Linked DNA regions of Occallatibacter riparius. The protein of the gene in region 1 interacts with the protein of each later gene in a pairwise test. Links are inferred from orthologs where the notes say so. Each region holds a gene or a part of one and is shown in the gene's direction. Other genes may lie near its edges.

The links.
Region 2: the proteins of MOP44_RS11010 (region 1) and MOP44_RS22040 interact in binary tests that used the Escherichia coli proteins (3 or more experiments, as listed by UniProt). The link is inferred for Occallatibacter riparius from one-to-one orthologs.

Annotation. Positions count from the first base shown.
Region 1 is NZ_CP093313.1:2,721,962-2,732,660, forward strand. Bases 1-2,735 are described here. They hold MOP44_RS11010 (acyl carrier protein), read left to right. Parts: upstream 1-1,111; coding sequence 1,112-1,360; downstream 1,361-2,735. Other genes in these bases: rmuC (DNA recombination protein RmuC), read right to left, coding at 1-682; fabF (beta-ketoacyl-ACP synthase II), read left to right, coding at 1,364-2,611; MOP44_RS11020 (Yip1 family protein), read right to left, coding at 2,698-2,735. In the rest of the region: more of MOP44_RS11020, read right to left, coding at 2,736-3,459; MOP44_RS11025 (DUF5715 family protein), read right to left, coding at 3,662-4,648; rpmI (50S ribosomal protein L35), read left to right, coding at 4,890-5,087; rplT (50S ribosomal protein L20), read left to right, coding at 5,268-5,639; MOP44_RS11040 (TMEM175 family protein), read right to left, coding at 5,718-6,296; MOP44_RS11045 (DinB family protein), read left to right, coding at 6,424-6,903; MOP44_RS11050 (PAS domain-containing protein), read left to right, coding at 7,050-9,227; MOP44_RS11055 (TonB C-terminal domain-containing protein), read right to left, coding at 9,234-10,313; MOP44_RS11060 (YqaA family protein), read left to right, coding at 10,535-10,699. UniProt on the Escherichia coli protein: Carrier of the growing fatty acid chain in fatty acid biosynthesis.
Region 2 is NZ_CP093313.1:5,382,323-5,393,231, reverse strand. The notes cover bases 3,811-6,755. They hold MOP44_RS22040 (alpha/beta fold hydrolase), read left to right. Parts: upstream 3,811-4,796; coding sequence 4,797-5,714; downstream 5,715-6,755. Other genes in these bases: mdh (malate dehydrogenase), read right to left, coding at 5,775-6,701; MOP44_RS22045 (NUDIX hydrolase), read left to right, coding at 4,342-4,800; MOP44_RS22050 (ester cyclase), read left to right, coding at 3,856-4,287. Outside these bases: LPS export ABC transporter permease LptF, read right to left, coding at 1-1,216; MOP44_RS22060 (heavy metal translocating P-type ATPase), read right to left, coding at 1,239-3,494; MOP44_RS22055 (heavy-metal-associated domain-containing protein), read right to left, coding at 3,497-3,724; MOP44_RS22030 (NADP-dependent isocitrate dehydrogenase), read right to left, coding at 6,822-8,222; MOP44_RS22025 (hypothetical protein), read right to left, coding at 8,381-8,998; MOP44_RS22020 (pyruvoyl-dependent arginine decarboxylase), read left to right, coding at 9,216-9,767; MOP44_RS22015 (carbon-nitrogen hydrolase), read left to right, coding at 9,858-10,769. UniProt on the Escherichia coli protein: The physiological role of BioH is to remove the methyl group introduced by BioC when the pimeloyl moiety is complete. It allows to synthesize pimeloyl-ACP via the fatty acid synthetic pathway through the hydrolysis of the ester bonds of pimeloyl-ACP esters.

The DNA of each region.
Region 1 (10,699 bases):
AGCCGCGCAGCGCTGTGGTGAGGTTGTGGGCTTCATCGGAGAGTTGCTGGTTCATGGTGTTGAGGTTGGCGACCAGAGTCTTGAGTTCGGTGACGCCGACAGTGGATTCGGTCTGGACCTTTTCGACCTTCTCGCGGAATTCCTTGATTTGCGTTTGCAGCGGGGCGAGGAGGGTGTTGAGATCCTTCTGGCTGGACTCGGAGAAGGACTTGGATCTTTCGTCAAACAGTTTTCCGGCGAGCGCTTCAAAGTGATTCGCCAACTCGATGCGCGCATTCTTAATGAACTCGTCTCGCTCCTGGACCTTAGCCCGCTCATTCAGCAGTGCAGTTTCGAGCTCGCCAATACGGGCGGAGGACTTCGAGGCGGAGTCACTGGCGGCAGTTGACTGAGTATGCAGCGCATCGCGAGCGGTGATTAGATCTGCCGTGAGGCGGTCGATGGTGGACTGGCGCTCGGCGGAGAGGGATTCGAATCCGGCGCGGCGCTCGGCCAGGGTGCGGGACTGGGCGAGGTCGGCGCGCGCTAACGTGAGTTCGGAGGAGAGCTCTGCGGCGCGCTGGGCGAGCTGGGCCTTTTCGCTTTCGATGGCGGCGCGCTCGGATTTGGCGGCGAACTGGCGCAGAAGATAGCCGGCTACGATTCCGATGAGGGCGGCGAGAACGGGGATGAGAGCCTGCATGGCGATTTCCTTCTCTGTTCGCCAAATATACGCCTTTTTGTCTGTGAAATTGTGGGTCGAAACTCCGCCGGGTTTTCCTTCTGGTACGCGCCCCTCTCCAAAAGCGAGAGATCGGGGGCACCCGGAAATTGGATACTCGCGGGGCTTCCTCAGCGGTTCAGCAGCAGATTCCCTCCGGAATGACAGAAAGAAATGCAAGTGCAAAAGCGGGTCCTTCGCCTGCGGCTCAGGACGACAAGAGCAGAGAGTAGCGCGCCTTTACCGCAGCCCGGTTCGCCTTATAGACTTGGAACTTCGGGGACTTGCGCGATTTTTGCGCAGCGCCGGTTGTGCTGGGCAGCCGCTGGCCTATATTCTCGGCTGGATTGGCACAGGCGCGGACGCCCTGATCCGGGTTGAATCGCCTAAAGACTTTGAGGAGAGACACGCATGGCCGTGGAAGAGAAGGTTAAGCAGATCATTGTGGAACAGCTCCAGGTGGATGAGGCGGAAGTGACGCCCAATGCCAGCTTTCAGGAAGACCTGGGTGCGGACTCGCTCGACGTTGTCGAGCTGGTGATGCAGTTTGAAGAGGCGTTCGATCTGGAGATTCCGGACGAAGACGCGGAAAAGATCAAGACCGTCAAGGACGCAATCGAGTACATCGAGAAGCACGAAAAGACCGCGAAAGGCAAGTAGCCGGTGAATCGAAGAGTCGTTATCACCGGCCTTGGGCTGGTTTGCGGTGTAGGCAATACCGCTCTCGAAGTATGGCAGCAGTTGTTGGCGGGAGCCAGTGGTGCGGGGCCTATCCAGGCCTTTGACACCACGGGATTTCCTGTCACATTCGCCTGCGAGGTCAAGAATTTTGACCCGTTGAACTTCGTGGACAAGAAGGAAGCGCGCAAGATGGGGCGCTTCATTCATTTTGCCTTCGCCGCAACGCACGAAGCGCTGACGCAGTCGGGGCTGCAGATTACGCCCGAGATCGCGGACCGCGTGGGTGTGTTCATCGGCTCGGGGATCGGCGGTTTCGAGATCATTGAGCGTGAGCATGCCAGCCTTCTGGCGGGCGGGCCGCGGAAGATCTCGCCCTTCTTTATTCCTTCGACGATTGTGAACATGGCGGCGGGGCAGATCTCGATCCGCTATGGGGCGCAGGGGCCGATTTCAGCAACGGCCACGGCGTGTGCGACGTCGGCGAACTCGATTGGCGACTCGGTGCGGATGATTCTGCATGGCGATGCGGATGTGATGATCGCGGGCGGATCGGAAGCATCGGTGACGGCGCTGGCGGTGGGCGGGTTCGCTGCGATGCGAGCCCTCTCGACTCGCAACGACGAGCCGCAGAAGGCGAGCCGTCCTTTCGACAAGGACCGCGACGGTTTTGTCATCGGCGAGGGCGCGGGCATTCTGATTCTGGAAGAGCTCGAGTTTGCAAAGAAGCGCGGTGCGAAAATCCTGGCCGAGGTGATCGGCTACGGAATGAGCGCGGATGCGTATCACATGACCGGCATCGCTCCTGAAGGTCTGGGCGCGCAACGCAGTATGCGTGCGGCGCTGAAGGATGCGGGCATTGCGCCGGAAGAAGTGGGCTATGTGAACGCGCATGCCACGTCCACTCCGGCGGGCGACGGGAATGAGTCGCTTGCTGTCGAAAAGGTCTTCGGTGAGCACGCATTGAGCGGCAAGCTCAAGGTGAGCGCGACGAAGTCAATGACCGGGCACCTGCTGGGCGGCGCGGGCGGTCTGGAGGCCGGCATCACGATCCTGGCGCTGCAGAACCAGATGCTTCCGCCGACGATCAACCTGGAGAACGTCGATCCCGAGTGCAAGCTGGATTACGTGCCGAACCAGGCAATTCCGTACAGCTTTGATGTGGCGTTGTCGAATTCCTTCGGATTTGGCGGGATCAATGCATCGCTGATTATGCGGCGGTGGACGGAATAACGCAGGGAGTAGGCAGTAGGGAATAGGGAATAGAAAAGCGACGGCGCGCATCTTTGATGCGCGCCGTTTTTGTTCCTGAGTAGGACTCAAGAGAATGCTGCGTTCCAGCCAACGCCGATCAGGACGACGAGTATCCACCACCCGAAGGCTGCAATGTAACCAGAACTGCGTTTGACGCCGGCAACGGTGGCAGTGCCGATGCCCACCAAGATCAGAGTCCAGATGGTGACGATGTCGATGGACGTGGCGAGGCTGTAGATCGCCGGCCCGACGTCTGCCGGATTCAGAAAGGCTCCGACGTTGGTAGGCGCGAAATTCTTGATGTTGAACGACTCCGGCGCAGCCCCCGCGTAGATGACGATAATCCCCAACAGTGTCTTGAATATGGAGGGCAACATTGCGTACATCCAGACGGAGAGAACGCTGCCGAACTTCGCTCGGCCGCCGAAGCCGAAGTTGATGGTTCCCAGCATGACGCCGGAAATGACCAGACCCATAATGATGAGAAACACGGGTCCGGCGAGGAAGACTCCTTCCGTAACATAGGTGGAGATCTTCATCTGCTGTTCCCGCGCCTCAGGCGTGGCCTGCTGCATGCGCTCCTGAGCCTTGGGGCTGAGGTTGATCTGGTTTTCCATCACCTGGCGCATGCCGATCTTGCTGTTGACGGCGAAGAAGAAGACGTAGCCCAGCACTGCGTAAATCAGGAACGGCATCCACCAGCTACGGTGGCCATTCTTGATATCGGTAAAGGTCTTCGATGGCGCGGTGAAGGTGTTCGTTATGCGCGCGAGTTGAGACAGGCCGGGGGTGGATTCCGCCACCGGCTGAACGCTTGTGTCACTCATGTGTGCCTCTCAAATATCGGTTCACATACGTAGCCGTCGAGGGCGCAGAGGGAGTCTGCGTTTCGCGGGCCCGATTGGATCTTGCATTGAATACGCACTCTTACATTTTTGAGTTCAATTTCAGATGTGGAGTGCGGTCGCCGCGATTGTAACCCAATCCTGGGTGGAGGCAATCACATTCGTGTGAACGGGAGCCGGCGATTTAACGGCCGCGAGAGGCGAGCTCGGCTTCAGGGGCGGGCGAGTGCCTGTGGTGATGCGGGCCGGGCGGGGGCGGAGTCGGGACGTAAGTCTTGTAGACCGTGATGTGGAAGCAGGCCTGCTGGAACTCCTCTTCGACGTCGATTTGGCCGGCGACCTGGAGCGGCAGGAGCCAAGAGCGGACCCAGCCGAGTTCCTGGCGGCTCATTGTGCCTTTGGCGATGTCGACCGTGGCCCCGGTGAGGTGGGGGCTGACGACGTCGCCTTCAGCTGCGGCGGCGTTGCCGTTCACGAGAATGAGCTGCTTCTGGTACTCGACTGTGCGGACGGCGGAGCTGACCAGGATGGGGCGGTGGAAGCGTGCGGAATGGGCACGGGCGAACTCGGTGAGAAAGTGGGCGGTCCAGGGACGGCAGTAACGGCGATTCGTCGGCAGCTCGCTGTTGACCAGCAGCGAGGCAGAGGCGGGTAGCGGCACGAGAAGGTGCTGGGCAATGCGGCTGTTCAGGTCGTCGTTGTCGAGGATGCGCTCGAGGCCTTCGGACTCACTGATCTGGTTCTGGCGGGCGAGGGACAGGGAGGAGCCGAGAAGCGGGGGCGGCATGGGGGTCGGACGATAGCGATGTAGCGACACAGCTTCAACTGTGGGGCCGGCGGCGGTGAAGGGAGGGGAATGGCGGATTGCCGGCGAACGGTGCGCTTCCGGATTGTGGTGGGAGGGGCCGGCGGTGTGGCTGTGCGCCGCGAAATGGACAGCAGATCGGTGCGAGGAAGACACGTGGGCGGCCGAGGAGTTGTGACGTGCAGAGGTGCTCTGATGTGCAGAGGCTCGCGAACTAGCGGTCGCGGCGTGGGTACGCGGCGCGGCTGCATGCGAGTACGCCTTCGCCGGATGCGCTGAGGCTTTGGCGTGGTGAGAGGTGGCGGCCGTTCCGGCTGTAGCCGAAAATGCCGCCAACGTGAGCGCGATGAGGGGGTTCCGCAACACGCAGGAGTGTGCGGAGAAACCAGAGCAGGATCAGTGTAGGGTGTTTGGAGGCGTTCGCCGAGTATCAAGCAGGGTGCAGTTGGGTCTGATAACGGGACGGAAGGACCGGATGGGCCTGCGGGCTGGTAAGTGAGGACTTTTCCCGATATACTGATCGAAGCGCCTGAGGCGCAGGGGAATCCCTGTGTAGGGCGCGTTTCTGACGGGGTCCTCAGGGCTCCGTCGCAAAACGAGAAAAAAGATGCCCAAGTTGAAGACCCATTCGGGCGCGGCCAAGCGCTTCAAGAAGACCGGCACCGGCAAAATCAAGCGGGGCCACACGAAGACGCGGCACATCCTTTCGTCGAAGTCACCGAAGCAGAAGCGTAAGCTTGGTAAGAGCGCTCTCGTTTCTGACGGTGATCACGCGAAGGTAGCGCGCATGATCCCGTACGCCTGATCGTTGTCTCCGCCCTTGCGGGTGGGAACTTCAGGGCCTCAGTGGAGAGGCCCCCGGCAGCCGGAAGGCAGCCGAGTGATTAAGGCTTGCAGTCGCGAGTGAAGAGGTTCTGACCAGCCTCCAAGGCCGGTTCTCCTGCCTCCAGCCGCGTAAGACCACTTAACCAAACGGAGAAACACGATGCCCCGCGTAAAACGCAGCACAAAGCGGAGTGACCGCCGCAAGAAGATCCTTGAGCGCGCAAGTGGTTACTTCCTCACGAAATCGAAGCTTTATCAGGCAGCCCAGGAAGCCGTCGAGCGCGGCCTCAAGTTTGCATATAAGGGCCGCCGCGAGAAGAAGCGCCAGTTCCGTTCGCTCTGGATTGTGCGTATCTCTGCCGCAGCCAAGCTCAACGGCACCAGCTATTCGCAATTCGTCAACGGCCTGAAGAAGGCCGGCATCGAGCTGGATCGCAAGATCCTGGCCGACATCGCCGTGCAGGACGCCGCCGGCTTCACCAAGCTGGTGGAGCAGTCGAAGGCCGCGCTGGCCAAGACGGCAGCCGCCTAAGCAGACAGATTCTGAGCAGTTCCGAACGGCCTGAAGCCTTGCTTCAGGCCGTTTGCTTTTGGTGGAGCAGATCCGACCTCAGGCGTTCTCTTCAGTCGATTGTGCGGCTTTTCGCTCGATGCGAGGGTCGGGGACGAGCCAGATGATGGCGACCAGGACGTAGCCCGCCCCTGCAATCCATGCGTGCACAAAGGCCAGCGGAATGGCCGCGGCGTAAATCACGACTGAGAGCTTGCTTTTTCTATCTCGTCCGATGGATGTGGCCAGGGTCGAGCCGCGCCCATGAAGGCGGATAAGGGTTCTGGTGAGGATGAAATACGCTGCGCCTGCGAACATCAGCACGATGCCGTAGACCGCAGTCGGCCAAGATGCGAAGTGATTTTCGTCCATCCAGGACGTCGTGAACGGGATGAGTGACAGCCAGAACAGGAGGTGCAGATTGGCCCAGAGGGTAGCGCCGTTTACGTGCTGAGTGGCATGGAGCAGGTGGTGATGGTTGTTCCAGTAAATGCCGACGTAGACGAAGCTCAGCAGGTAGCTCAGCAACACGGGGAGCACAGGCGTTAATGCTGCCAGCGTAGCGTCGTGGGGCGGCCTCATTTCCAGCACCATGATGGTGATGATGACCGCGAGAACGCCGTCGCTGAAGGCTTCCATTCTTCCTTTATTCAATGATCCTCCGAGCGGGGCTTCCGCAGATCGAGATGAATGATGGCTACCCTCTCACGGATAGCATACGAGGCAAGGCATTCGGCGATTTCCGGCGTAGCGCTATCATTTGGGCGTGAACTTCCAGAGTCTTTTCGCGCACCAGGCCTGGGCGGACGCCGCTCTGCTTTCCGCCGTTCACGCGCATCCGCCGCTGCTCGAGGATGAGTGGCTGCAAAAGACGCTGCTGCACGTTGTCAGTACGCAGCGATATTTCCTCTGGCTGTTCCTGCAGCAGCCTTCCTTTGACCGTGAGAAGGAGATGCAGCCGCCCGCGTCGTTTGGCGAACTGGTTGAGCGATACCGTGCAACGCATGAAGCAGAGCTCGCGTTTGTGGAGGGCCTCGACGATGCCGGTCTCGAGCGACGATTCGAGTTGGCGTTCCTGAAGACCGAATTCACTGTAGCCGATGGGCTTACGCAGGTGGCGATGCACAGCCAGAACCATCGCGGGCAGTGCCTAAGGTATATCCGCAAACACGGCGGCCAGGCGCCTACGCTGGACTACATTCTTTGGGCGAAGGACCGGCCGGGGCCCGTGTGGCCGGAGTTTTGAGCGCGGCCCGACTGATGTGACGGTGAAACCAGCCATTACCGGCTTTTCTAAGGCATACTGGATGGCGCCGATCCCAATAATTCAGGCTAGGAGCGAACTGGATCGATACGAAGGTCAATTCAGGTGCGGGCGGAAGGCGGCGGGTTATGGCGGCGGGACGAACGACATGCGCGGTCCTCGCGATTCTGTTCTTCGGGCTGCCGTTGCTGTCCGTTGCGCCGATGACCGGGGCGCAAGCGAAAGGGGTTCGGACCAGGAACGTGCTGGTACTTTCCAGCGGTCGCGGGCGCAAATCCCTGAATCAAATGGAATCGTCGTTGCGGAGCCGTGTCCCATTTCCGGTAGATTTTTCAATCATTGATCTAGCGAATCCGCACTTCGACGAGGATTCGTTCCGTGCCAATCTAGCGAAGGCTCTCCACTCGGCCTACGGCGAAAAACCGGATCTCGTGATCGCCTGCATGGATCAGGCTCTGCGCTTCGCGACACAATACCACGACACGATATTTGCGGGTTTGCCTATCGTGTTCATGTCGGTCCCCAGCATGACGGCTGACCAGGAAAAATCGCCCGATGTCACGGGAGTGGCAGTGGTCCCCAGCACCCACGAGACTATCGATCTCGCGCTTCGCCTTCATCCGGATACGACGACACTTGCTGTCATATCGGGTAAGTCGGTGACGGGAGACTCTTTTCTTGCGGCTGTGCATTCCGAGTTGCTTCGTCATAGCAGCCGTGTGAAGGAGATTGACATTGTGGGGCCGCCAAGCGGTCAAATGCTCGAGAAGGTTGCAGCCCTGCCGCCCAGGACCGTGGTTTTGTTTCAACTATCTCCGGAAGATTCGGAACAGCCCGCTGTCACCGCATTTGATGTTCTGACCGAGGCCTCGCAACGCCTGCCGACCTACTCCTTAGAGCCTTCATTAGTTCTCGACCACGGCGGAATTGGAGGGGCAACCACCGACGCAACTCAGGATGCGGTTATGGCCGGGGAGATAGGAGCGCGTGTTCTCTCCGGTGAGGCGCCAGCCAGGATTCCCGTCGTGTATCTCTCAAAGTTCCAATTCCGCATGGATTGGCGGCAGCTTCAGAGATGGCATATTCCGGAATCGGCCTTGCCGCCGGGCAGCATTGTTCTCTACCGGCAGCCCACTCTATGGCAGCAGTACAAGGGGTACGTAATTGCCGGCATCTCGCTAATTCTGCTGGAAGCGGGGCTGATTGTTGCGCTGCTGTGGAACCGGGCGCGGCGCAGACGAAGCGAGAAGGAACTCGTCCTGCTTTATGACCGGCTCCGACTGGCAGTGGAGGCTGCGAGCTCAGTCAGTTGGGACGCGGACTACAAGCACGGCAAGAACCGGTGGCATGGGGACTTGCAAACCATGTTTGGCATCCCGGACAGCCAGCATGACGTGAACTTCGGGGACTTTCTTAAGCTCGTCCACCCAGACGATCGGGAAAGAGTTGCGGATACTCTGGCCAAGTCCAGAGAGAGCCGAAAGCCGTATGTGGCCGACTTTCGAGTTATTCGGACCGATGGGACGCTGCGCTGGGTTACGGCGCGTGGCAAGTTCTACCATGCGCCAAATGGCGAGCCGGAGCGCATGCTGGGCATCGCCACGGACACCACGGCGCGCAAGCTGGCGGAGGAAGCGCTAAGGCGGCTGAGCGGCCAACTTATCAACGCGCAGGAAGAAGAGCGCCGCCGGATTGCGCGCGAGATTCATGATGATTTTCAGCAGCGCCTGGCGGTGTTGGCGATCGAGCTGGAAAGCCTTTCGCAGGATATTGGGGAGAAGGATGCGATTGCGCTGGCCCAGTTGCGCGATCTTGCCAGGCAGGTGAATGCGCTCGGAACCGATTTGCATTCTCTGTCGCATCGTCTGCACTCGTCGACGCTGGACAGTATGGGACTCGTTCCTGCATTGAGAGGGCTCTGCGCCGAGTTCCGGAAGCATCATGACCTCGATGTGTCGCTGGTTGCGGAGAACGTGCCGCGGAAGATCCCGAACGAGGCGGCGCTGTGCCTGTTCCGCATTGCGCAGGAAGGGCTGCAGAATGCGAGGAAGCATAGCAGTGCGCGGTCAGCCGAGCTGCGTGTGCAGGGCCTGGAAGGGAAGCTCCACCTGTCGATCTCCGATGGAGGCGTCGGCTTCAATCTGGAAGAAGCCGTGCGTGAAGGCGGGATTGGAATCCGCAGCATGGAAGAGCGGGCCCGGCTCGTCAATGGGCGACTCGAGGTACGCTCGAAGCCGGGGAGCGGAACGACGATCGAGGTATGGGTGCCGGTTCCGGTGTCGGAGGAGTCGTTCCTGGAGGTCTAAAACACCCTACTGCCGCATGTTGTACATGAAGATGGCGCGGAGTTCGAGGAACGGTCCGTGGAAGTCGCGGGGCAGCGGCGGGTAGTTTGATCCGGTGAGCGCTCCCCAGGCGGCGCGGTCGAGCGCGGTGTCGCCCGAGCGGCCTTCAAGGACCATGCTGCCGTCCTGGATGCGGCCGTTGGGCAGGACCCGGAAGCGAATCTGCACCTGTCCCTGCTTGAGGATGGGCGGGTTCACTTCGTCGGGGATCAGCGGGTCCCAGGTCTTTTCGGTCTCGCGGTGCCAGCGAATGAGCCAGCTGTTGAAGTCGACACCCTGGGTGTCAGACAGGATCTGCACGCCGCCAGCACCTGCGCCGGGGTGCATGGACATTTCACCGGGGCTGGAGGGGAGCTGGGCGCCGTAGCCGGGGCTGCGAGAGGCTCCGCGCATGGCGTCTTTGAGCTGGTCGGCCGGATTCTGGGAACCGAAGGCGAAGCTGGGCCTTGCGGGCACGGCCTTGGGCTGCGGCGCCTCGACCTGTGACTGCGTCTGCTGCGCGGGCGGGATGGGTGGCGGCGCCTGCTCCTGTGGCTTGGGCTGTTCGAGCTTGGGCTGCTCGGGGGCCGGCGGTGGAGGAGCAGGAGGCTTGTTCAGCGCCTCGAGGGTCTTTCTGTCCACCTGGGGCTGAACACGTTTGGGCTCGACGGGCTTGACCTGCACCTTGGGCTGGTACTTCGAGACCAAGTCGGGCGGAAGGTCAAGATATTTCAGGTCTTTGCGCTGCTTGATGGCGTCGAACGGGTCGATGACCGGCGGCACCCTGAAGACGTACTTCGGAATCCAGGTGATGGACGAGAGCAGAAAGATATGGATGAGGACGGCCCAAAGGACGCCTTCGCGCAGGCGAGCCCAGCGGCGCTCGTCTTCGAGCTCGCTGATCATTTCGAGCAGTTCGTGGGTGTCGTAGTCGACCCAGCGGGAGGTGCTGCGGGGCTGGCGTTCGGGCTCAGGGCGAAGTGGAGGCTCTGGCGAGGGGTCCGGTTGAGGGGCGCTGAGTTGCGAAGAACCGGTGGGCTCGGTGGGCTCGTTCTCTCTGGTTGGCACTACGCTGAGGGGCATTCGTCCGGCTGGAGCAAGGCGGACGCCGGGCTCCGTTTGAGTCCTTTCATCTATTCTCTCATTCCTTTCAGTTCCGGCCAAACCAGCCCTGGAAGCTGCTCGAGAGGAGGTCCGCAGCCGTGGCGTGCAACCGAGGAGCGCGAAAGCGCGCAACGATACAATGGTCTTTCAGAATGGACGTTTGGGAAGGCTGAAAGGGAACCGGTTTGAAGCAGTTTTTTGCGCACTTGATGGCGAAGTGGAATGTGGTGATTCTGCCCGCCATCCTGAAGTTCGGGGTGTTTGGCGCGGGAGCCGTAGCCCTTTTGGATTCGTCTTCGATTCCGGTTCCGATGGATATCCTGATTGCCGGCTGGGTTTGGAAGGACCAG
Region 2 (10,909 bases), 2.7 Mb from region 1 along the record:
GCGGGCGGCGCTCGAGAAGGTGCGTCAGGTGTGAACCGTTGTCGTGCAAAACTGTTGCGATCCCTGAGCCCCTGCTCTTCGGGGTGCGGGCAGTCAGGCCCGCAATGGCCGCGATCACCCCCCCGCCGGTTGCCATCTGCCAAAGCAGGAAACTCCCGGCGATAGTGAAGATTATGTTTGCAAGCCATACGGCGAGCGTAGGCGGCAGCTTGTCCTGGCGTGCAAGCGCCACGCCGGTGTACGACAGTACGTAGTAAATGATGACCAGCAGCAGAGTGAAGACAAACCCCGAGCTCTTGCCGCCGCGTCGAGACATCACTCCCAGTGGCACTCCAACCAGCATGAGTACAAGGCACGCTGCCGGATAAGCGAACCGGTTGTTCAGCTCAATAAGGAAGCGCTTGTTATCAGGCTGGTGAATGCGCTGGAGAAGAGTGCGCGTCGGAATAGCGTAGACAGCCGTATCCATGCGGCCCAGGTGCACATCGCCTTGCGGACTGAGCGTCAGTGGAAGGTCTGTCGTATCAAACGTGGAGACATTGTACTGATCCGGGTGGCCCGGAACGCCCTCATGCTGCTCGCCATTGCGCAAGCGCATCAGCAACTCCAGCGAGGAGTCGTTCACTACGGTGGCGGATTCCGCAGTGGTAATCTTCGGCGCCGCAGGATCGCTTACATCCGCCATAAAGATCTGCTTCCAGTTGGCCGCGCCCGTCCCGGAGCGCACGTCCTGAACGTAGAGCACTTTGTCATGGAAGTCCTCGTAGAACACGCGCGGCTGAATCTGGTAGGACGCCTGCGATGCCGCCAGCGACTGTTGCATTTCGAGAATCGCCTGGTTGGCGCGGGGCGCAACCCACAGCGAGTTCACAGTGCCGAGCAGCGCGCCGGCAACGGCGACAATCGATGCCACTCGCACAAAATAGCCGATACCGAGCCCCGATGCGCGCATGGCGATGATTTCGCTGTCGGCTGCCAGGCGGCTCAGGCCCAGCAGGATCCCGACCAGCACCGACATGGGGATTGTCACCCAGAACAGGTTTGGCAGGAGGAACAGAAATACTTCGAACGCACTGCTGAAACTGGAGCTGTTGCGCACCACCATTTCCAGAATCTGCGGCAGGCGCGGCATGAATAGGATGAACGTGAATAGAGCGCAGCCGATGAGTGCGTGCGACAGGATTTCGCCGAGGATGTAGCGGGTGAGAATGCGCACGGGCTATGGCTCTGGATTCAGTTTAGCGCGTAGCCGTAGACGCCAGCGCGGTTGGCTGCCAGCGGCGCAGGCGCAGGCTGTTTGTCAGCACGCTCACGGAACTGAAAGCCATGGCGGCTGCGGCAATCCATGGGCTGAGCAGGACATGAAACGCCGGATACAGCGCGCCGGCGGCGAGCGGGATGCCGAGCACGTTGTAGCCAACCGCCCACCAGAGGTTCTGCCGCATGACGCGCAGCGTGGAGCGCGCGAGGTCAAGCGCGGCAGGAATGGCTGCCGGAGTGGCGCGCAGCAGCAGAACATCGCCTGCTTCCTGGGCAAGATCGGCACCCGAGCCCATCGCGATACCAGCGTCCGCCTGCGCTAGCGCGCCGGCATCATTGATCCCGTCGCCCACCATTCCCACTCGCAGGCCTTCCTGCTGTAGCGCCCGGACGCGGGCCAGCTTGCCGGCGGGATCCAGGGCGGCTTCGAGTTCGGTGATGCCCGCCTGATTCGCGATCGGACCAGCAGAGGCTGCTGAGTCGCCAGTGAGCATCAGTACGCGCAAGCCGCTGTGGTGCAGACCCGCAACCGCTTGCGCCCCCTCCGGTCGCAGCGCGTCGCGAGCATCGAAATAGGCGACTGGCACATTGTCCACGGCCATCCAAAGCCGCGTAACACCCGCCTCGGGAGGCGTTACGTCTTTCGGCAGCCGAACGAAGAATTCGCCGAAGAGCGCTTCATTGCCCAGCATGCAATCATGCCCGTCGACCCGCGCGGTCAGCCCCCGCCCGGGCAGAATCTGTATGTCTTCGGCAGCGGGCCAGCGCACGCCAGCCTCGCGAGCGTAGTCGAGAATTGCGTGCGCCAGGGGATGATTGGACCGCTCCTCCGCGGCAGCGGCCATCCGCAGCAGTTCAGGTTCGGGCATGCTACCGAGCGGGTGAATCGACTCAAGCACCGGCCGTCCAACCGTGAGGGTACCGGTTTTGTCGAGAACGATGGCGTTGAGATTGGAGAGCCGTTCCAGAGCTTCTCCGCCCTTGAACAGCACGCCGAGCTGCGCTCCTCGCCCCACGGCGACTGTCAACGCGGCAGGCACGGCAAGCCCCATCGCGCACGGACATGCAATGACCAGCACCGCCACAGTATTCGCCAGCGCCAGCGCGACGGAGTGCGTGGCGATCAACCAAGCGATGCAGGTGATCGCAGCCAGCGCAAGTACGACGGGAACAAAGATGGCGCTGGCGCGGTCTGCCAGGCGTTCCATCGGAGCGCGCGATCCCTGGGCCTGCTCCACCATGCGCGTGATCTGCGCGAGAACAGTGGCCTCGCCCAGCGACTCAGCCCGGCAGGTCACGGCGCCGTCGTAATTGAGCGACCCGGCAAGCACGCGTCCGCCCGGGCCGCGCTCCAGCGGAGTAGACTCACCCGTCAGCATCGACTCGTCCACCGTGGTACGGCCCTCGAGGACTGTCGCGTCGACAGGGAAGCGCTCTCCCGGCAGAACTAGAACGCTATCTCCTGGCCGGATCTCATCGAGAGGCACGACGGTCTGGACGCCATCGATGACGCGACGTGCAGTGACCGGCTTCATGCGGCTCAGTGAGTCAAGCGCCGCGAGAGCGCGTTTCTTCGCGCGCGCTTCGAGCGCTTTGCCGAGTAGGAGGAATCCGAGGATCAGCAGCACCGCGTCGTAGTAGACCTGGCCGCTGCCGGGCAAGATCGTCGCATACGCCGAATAGAAGAAGGCAACGCCGGTGCCGAGCGAAACCAGCGTGTTCATGTTGGTAGAGCGATGAAGCAGACCGCGCCAGGCGTTCACGAAGATGGGCCGACCGGCCCAGACCAGCAGAACAGCAGTGCCTACGAGCAGGGTCCAGCGCAGCGCCTGCGGCGGCACGGAGTAGAGCCAGGGCAGGGCACGCATAAGCGCCTGGTCGATCGCACCCATATCTTGGCCGAGCGGCATCGCGAGAATCATCGCGACAGCGCCGGCGACAAGCATCACCCAGGCCTTGCGTGCTGATCCCGCATCGTGATCGCGCACCGGTTCAGCGGATTCCCCGCGTGGAAGCACAGCGTCATAACCGGCCTGCCGGATGGCGGCAACCAACTTCTCCGGCGGCGCAACCTTGGGATCGAACGCCACATGAGCCCGATGCGCCATCAGGTCGACGCGCGCTTCAGACACACCTTCCGTAGAGCGCAACGCCTCTTCCACGTGGCGCTGGCATGCCGCGCACGTCATGCCGACGACCGGCAATGTGACCGACTCTGTTGTTGTCGCCGCCAAGATCAGGCCCCGGGCTGGCTTGCCGGATCGGGGTGTGCTTTGTATCCGGCCGCTGCCAGCGCTTCAATCGCGCGATCGATCGGCGGCGGATCCTGTGTCGATTCAAGCCGCGCAGCCCCCACGCGAACCTCCTTCACCTCTATACCTTCAGTCGCAGAAAGCGCCTGACCCACGCGGCGCACACATGCCCCGCAATGCATTCCATCGATATGTAATGTGAATTCCGACATACAGTCCCCGTTTCTTAGGGATGCCAAAGCGAGCAAAGGGATGCAAGGTCAGCGTCTCGCTGACACGCCTGCATTTCCCGTTCGCATTCCATATGTCTATGCTACCCTCATCGCGGAGGCGCCGACCACGTATGACAACCGCTACTGAAGCCACGCTCACGCAGACCGCACACGCATTCTTCGAGGCATGTGAAGCAGGAAAGGGCTGGGACGCCTGCAGCCCCTACTGCACGCTCAATGCGAGCTTCTCCGCGCAGGCCGAGCCGCTGCTCGACCTCAAGACTCTCGCGCAGTACGCCGACTGGATGAAAGGCATGACGGGCCTGATGCCCGACGCTCGCTACGATCTCAAGGCCTTCGCGACGGATGCCGAACGCAACACCGTTGTCGCCTATGCCGTTTTTCACGCCACGCACACCGGAGAGGGTGGGCCTGTTCCTCCCACCGGCCGCTCCACCAGCACCGACTACGTCTACGTCATGCAGTTTGAGGGCGGCAAGATCGCTCACATGACGAAGATTTGGAACGCGGGCTACGCCATGCGCGAGCTCGGCTGGGCGTAAGCCGGCTTCCCAGGCTGAGCAAACTCGAAGCGCCTTTTCGCATATCGTAGAAGTATGCTGCAACGCGAGTATCCGTTATCGCCGCTGGTGGGCGTGGGCGCCGTCATTGTGCAGGAAGGCCGAGTCCTTCTCGTCCAGCGCGGGCGGGAACCGATGAAGGGCCGATGGACCATTCCCGGCGGCCTCATCGAAATTGGCGAGTCGCTGCTCGAGGCCGTGGTCCGCGAAACCCGCGAAGAGACCGGCCTCGACATCGAACCCATCGAGCTTGTCGAACTCCTCGACCGCATTCATCGCGAAGAAGGCCGCGTTCGCTACCATTACGTCATCGCCGACTATCTGTGCCGCGTGACCGGCGGCACCCTCGCCGCCGCCGACGATGCCGCTGCGGTTCGCTGGGTAGAACGCGCCGAATGGAACAGCCACTCCGCAGTGGCCATCGATCCCATCACCGTGCGCATCATTGAAGCAGCATGGCAGCGCGCCAGGCAATTGGAAGAGGAGAACAGGTGAGACCGTCGCGAAAGGTTCAGTGGATTCTTGGCGTTCTCGTCTCCCTCATTATTGCCGCGGGCGTTGGCTTTTATCTCAGGCCAGTTGAGGTCTTCAACGAACTGCTCTATTTCCAAATGAGCATGTCAGGCTCGCACAGCCGGTGGATCACGATCAACGGCCATCGCATTCATTACTACGAGGCCGGCCCCTCCGATGCGCCGCCAGCAGTTCTGGTCCACGGGCTCGGCGGCCACGCTGAGGACTGGCGAATGCTGCAGCACTTCTTCATTGGCGCGCACCGCCACGTCTACATGATCGATCTGCCCGGCTACGGCCGCAGCGACTGGCCGCAGGACTTCTCCTATTCCATTCCCGACGAAGCCAACGCCGTCGTCGCCTTCATGGATGCACTCGGCCTCAAGCAGGTGGACCTTGCTGGCTGGTCGATGGGCGGCTGGATTGCGCAGCGGATAGCCCTCGATCACCCCGATCGCATCAAGCGCCTCATGCTCTTCGACAGCGCCGGCCTGAAGAGCCGTCCGGAGTGGAACACCGATCTCTTCGTGCCCACCTCCGCGCAGGAACTCGACGATTTGGACAAGCTCCTGATGCCAAATCCGCCTGAGGTCCCCAGATTCATCGCGCGCGATATTCTGCGCTATTCGCACGAACACAGGTGGGTCATGCGCCGCGCGCTCGATTCCATGCTGACGGGCAAGGACACGACAGATGAGCAGTTGCTGACGTTGAAGATGCCAGTTCTGATTGTGTGGGGCGGGGAAGACCACATCATGCCCGTCGCGAACGGCGAGCAGATGCACCGGCTCATTCCGCAGTCGCAGTTCGAGGTTATCCCCGGCTGCGGACATCTCGCGCCCGTCCAATGCTACAACCAGGTCGGGCCGAAGGTCACAGCGTTTCTGCAGAAATAGCGCAAAGCAAAGCCCGGATCTCGTGCAAGATCCGGGCTCATTGTTGAAGTTGTGATTGAACTACACGCCGATGACTGCGCAGAGCTCCTTCACAGCCGCCGCGCTCTTCTTCAGCGCCGCATCTTCCTCAGGAGTGAGCTTGATCTCAATGATCTTCTCCAGACCCGCCGCGCCCAGCTTGCACGGAACGCCGATGTAGTAGCCCTCGATGCCGTATTCGCCCTGCAGATACGCCGCGCAGGGAAGGATCTTCTTTTTGTCCTTGAGAATCGCCTCAACCATCTCCACCGTCGCCGCGCTGGGAGCGTAATAGGCGCTGCCGGTCTTCAGGTACTTCACGATCTCCGCACCACCGTCGCGCGTGCGCTGGATCAACTGCTCCAGGCGCGCGGGCTCAATCAGCTCGGTGAGCGGGATACCTGCAACCGTTGAGTAGCGTGCCAGCGGAACCATCGTGTCGCCGTGGCCGCCGAGCACGAACGCCGTAACGTTCTCCACGCTCACGTTCAGCTCTTCTGCGATAAACGTGCGGAACCGCGCCGAATCCAGAACGCCTGCCATGCCAATCACGCGCTCGCGGTTGAATCCAGCCTGGCGGAACGCGGCCTGCGCCATCGCATCCAGCGGATTCGAAACGATAATCAGGATCGCCTCAGGCGACTGCGCAACCACCTTCGCAACCACGTCGGACATGATCTTGAAGTTGGTGTGTAGCAGGTCGTCGCGGCTCATGCCCGGCTTACGCGGAATGCCGGCAGTGATGATCACAATGTCGGAGTTCGCTGTCGCGGCGTAATCATTCGAGCCCACCACATGCACATCGCGCTTCTCAATCGGCATGGCCTCGAGCAGGTCGAGCGCCTTGCCCTGCGGCACGCCGTCCACCACATCAATCAACACAACATCGGCCAGCTCTTTCGAAGCGATCCAGTGGGCCGCAGTGGCGCCCACGTTGCCGGCGCCGACAATAGAAACCTTCTTACGCATGATTTTCTCCCTTAGCTGCTAGCTTCTAGCTGCTAGCTCCTGGCTGTGTCGTGCGAACCGGCTGTCCGTCATTTCATGAAATGAGCTAGAAGCTAGTGGCTAGGAGCTAGAGGCTGCCTTTTACATGTTTCCAATGATCCGCGTAGCGAACTCGCTGGTGCCCACCTTCGTGGCGCCCGCGGTCTGCCGCTCGAAATCATAAGTGACAAACTTCTGCTGGATCGTCTTCTCCATCGCGTTCTCAATCATCTTGGCTGCTTCCTTCCAGCCGATGAAGTCGAGCAGCATCACACCGGAGAGGATCACCGACCCTGGATTGATGACGTCCTTATCCGCATACTTCGGCGCCGTTCCGTGCGTAGCCTCGAAGACCGCGTAGCCATCGCCGATGTTCGCGCCCGGAGCTATCCCGAGCCCGCCCACCTGCGCAGCGGCTGCGTCCGAGATGTAGTCGCCATTAAGGTTCGACGTGGCCAGGATCGAGTAGTCGGACGGGCGAATGATGATCTGCTGGAAGATCGAGTCGGCGATGCGATCGTTCACCAGGATCTTCTGCTTCCATGCGCCGTTGCCATGCGTCTTGCCAATGGAGTCGAGCGTCTGCTTGATCTCCGCGTAAAGCGCATCGCGGAAGGCCTGGTTTCCGAACTCGAGGCCCGGCTCGATCAGTGCCGCATTCTCTTCGATGGTGATGTTCGGGTTGGCGTCCACGTTGCCGAGAATCCAGCTCTCGCGTTCGGTCACGCAGTGCTCGCGGAACTCCTCTGTAGCGACCTCGTAGCCCCACTCGCGGAAGGCACCCTCGGTGAACTTCTGAATGTTGCCCTTGTGCACCAGGGTCACGGTCTTGCGGCCGCTCTCGAGCGCGTGCTTGATGGCATAGCGCACCAGGCGCTTCGTGCCGAAGATCGAAATCGGTTTGATGCCAACGCCTGAATCCTCGCGGATGCGCTTCTTGGTGTTGCCCAGCATCTCGGTGTTCAGGAAGCTGATGAGCTTGGCCGCATCCGGCGTGCCCTGCTTGAACTCGACGCCCGAATACACGTCCTCAGTGTTCTCGCGGAAGATGACGATGTCGACCTTCTCAGGATGCTTCACGGGGCTCGGCACGCCCTGGTAGTAGCGCACCGGGCGCACGCAGGAGTAGAGGTCCAGGATCTGGCGCAGCGCCACGTTTAGCGAGCGGATGCCACCGCCCACCGGCGTCGTCAGCGGTCCCTTGATGGAAACGCGCAGGTCGCGCGCCGCATTCACGCTGTCGTCGGGCAGCCAGTTGTTGAACTGGCGATAGGCCTTCTCGCCGGCGTAAATCTCGAACCACTTGATGCTGCGCTTGCCGCCGTAGGCCTTTTCCACGGCTGCGTCGAACACGCGCTGCGAAGCCTTCCAGATGTCGCGGCCCGTGCCGTCGCCTTCAATGAAAGGAATGATGGGATTGTCAGGGATAGTGAACTGGCCGTTCGCGTACTGGATGGGCTGCCCGTCTTTGGGGAGTTCGAGCCCGTTATAGGTGCTTTGCATGTTGTCGGTGGATTCCTTCCGTGGGTTCAAAGGGAAGGCTAACACCTCAAATTTAGGAGTGACAAATTGGGCTTCCGCCTTTGCGGTCGCAAATATCGGGTGCCCCGTCCAAGCTCTGCTTGGGCGGGAGAGTTGTGCCCAGGGGGAATGACTCGGCTTTATCGCGCCTGCGCCTGACCCGCCAAATTATCTCCATCAAACTTTGGAATCCCGAAATGCCCGCGCAGATGCAGCAGATCTATCGGGCTCAAATCTCCGGCCACAGTCACCAGCGTCACCGACTTGGGCGTCTCCGCCAGCACCACCGCGCCGCGCACATTCACGCCATCCATCACCACCCACACATCGGTATTGCCGTTGTGCACAGGACCGCCGTGGCTGGTGCTGGTCACCACGTGCTTCCAGCCGCGCAGATGGTATGCTTCGCGAATCGAAGTGACGGCATTTTCGTCGGGCACGCCCATATCGCCAAACTTCAGCATGTGCACGCTCAGGCCATCAAGGTGACCAATCGCCTGTTTTGTGGGCTCGTCATCCCCGGCCAGCGCTCCCCCTGCGGCGTGCAGCATGTTGCGGTCGAGCGTGAAGCTGTTCTTCACCGCGGCCTGCTGGGCCAGAAACCCAAGCGCCGGCGGAGTCCAGTCAAGCACCACCGGATTCTCACTTTGTACAGCGGATGGCGGAGGGCCCTGGGACCAGGCGGTGAGTGAGAAAGCGACGACGGCTGCGCAGGCGAGGATCCGGTACTTCATATAGACCTGAAACGCTCGCTGCATTCAAATGTTGCGCAGTTTCGCCAATCAAAATTCGACGGTCGCCCGTCACCGCAGGGAGGCCCAGCGGCCAGAATCGGCTCACATTGTGAACGGGAGGATAAATTCGGCGCCGCTGCGGTCCTGTTGCCGGTCTGGATGCGATACACTCAATCGGGAATCTCTCGCAAGAAACGTCATTTTTCGCCTCATGGAGGGTACATAGAAATTGGGAAAGAGCATGGTCCCAAAGAAGTTGTTTTTCACCAAGGGCGTGGGCAAACACAAGGAGCGGTTGACCTCCTTTGAGCTCGCCCTCAGGGATGCGGGCATCGCTAGCCAGAACTTGGTGCGCGTCAGCTCCATCTTTCCGCCGCGCTGCAAAATCATCACGCGCAAGGAAGGCCAGTCTCTTCTCAACCATGGCGAAGTTGTGTTCGCGGTCATCGCGGAGAACTCCACCCGCGAGGCCCACCGTCTCTGCGTGTCGAGCATCGGCGTTGCCATTCCCGCCGACAAGGATACCTACGGCTACCTGAGCGAGCACCACAGCTTCGGCGAGACCGAGGACCAGGCCGGCGAATACGCCGAAGAGCTGGCGGCTGAAATGCTCGCCACCACGCTCGACGTCGACTTCGATCCCGACAAGAGCTGGGACGAGAAGAAGGAGATCTACCGCATCTCCAACAAAATCGTTCGCACCAGCAACATCACGCAGTCGGCCGTGGGCGACAAGCGCGGTCTGTGGACCACTACCATCGCCGCCGCGGTGCTGATCCTCGACGAAGACTAATTCCGCTTCAGGCGGACCAGGCAACGGGCCAATTCCGCCGCAGCGGAGTTGGCCCGAACCGTGTTTAGACCGAAGAACCGAAGGGGCTCAATGGCGAACTCACGCAAATACAAAATCGGCCTGGTGCAGATGAGCATGGGCCCCGATCCGGAAGCGAACCTGGCCACTGCCATTCGCCACGTGCGCGATGCCGCAAAGCGCGGCGCGCAGATCGTGTGTCTGCCGGAGTTGTTCCGCGCGCAGTATTTCTGCCAGCGTGAAGACCTGCGGCTCTTCGATCTCGCCGAGCCGATTCCCGGCCCTTCGACGCAGGCCCTGGGCGAAGTCGCCCGTGAAGAACGCATCTCCATCGTCGCTTCGCTGTTCGAGCGCCGCGCCCCCGGCCTCTATCACAACACCGCCGTGACTCTCGACGCCGAAGGCAAGATCGCCAGCGTGTATCGCAAGATGCACATACCTGACGATCCGCTCTATTACGAGAAGTACTACTTCACGCCCGGCGACCTGGGCTTCCGCGCCGTGGACACGCCGCAGGGCCGCATCGGCACGCTCGTCTGCTGGGACCAGTGGTACCCAGAAGGCGCGCGACTCACAGCCATGCAGGGGGCTGAGGTGCTCTTTTATCCCACGGCCATCGGCTGGCACCCGGCGGAGAAGGAAGAATTCGGCACGGCGCAATATGAAGCCTGGCAGACCATTCAGCGCGCCCATGCCATCGCCAACGGCGTCTACGTTGCAGCGGTAAATCGCGTAGGCCACGAGACCGGCGATGTGCTGGGCAATCGCGTCGAAGGCCCTGGCCTCGAGTTCTGGGGCGGCAGCTTCCTTGCCGATCCATTTGGCCGCATCATCGCCAAGGCGTCACATATGGATGAAGAGATCCTGATTGGCGAAATCGACGTAGCGCTGATGGAGGAAACCCGCCGCAACTGGCCCTTCCTCCGCGACCGCCGTATCGACGCATACGCGCCCATCACCGCGCGCTTCCTCGATCCTCTCTAGATTTGTCATCCTGAGCGAAGCGTAGCGCAGTCGAAGGACCTGCTTTTCGGATCTTAAGTTCCGCCACCAACCCCTCCGTGCCCCATCCTTTCCGCGCCTTTGCGGAAAGGGTGGGAGAGCACTAACCTGAACCAATCAGG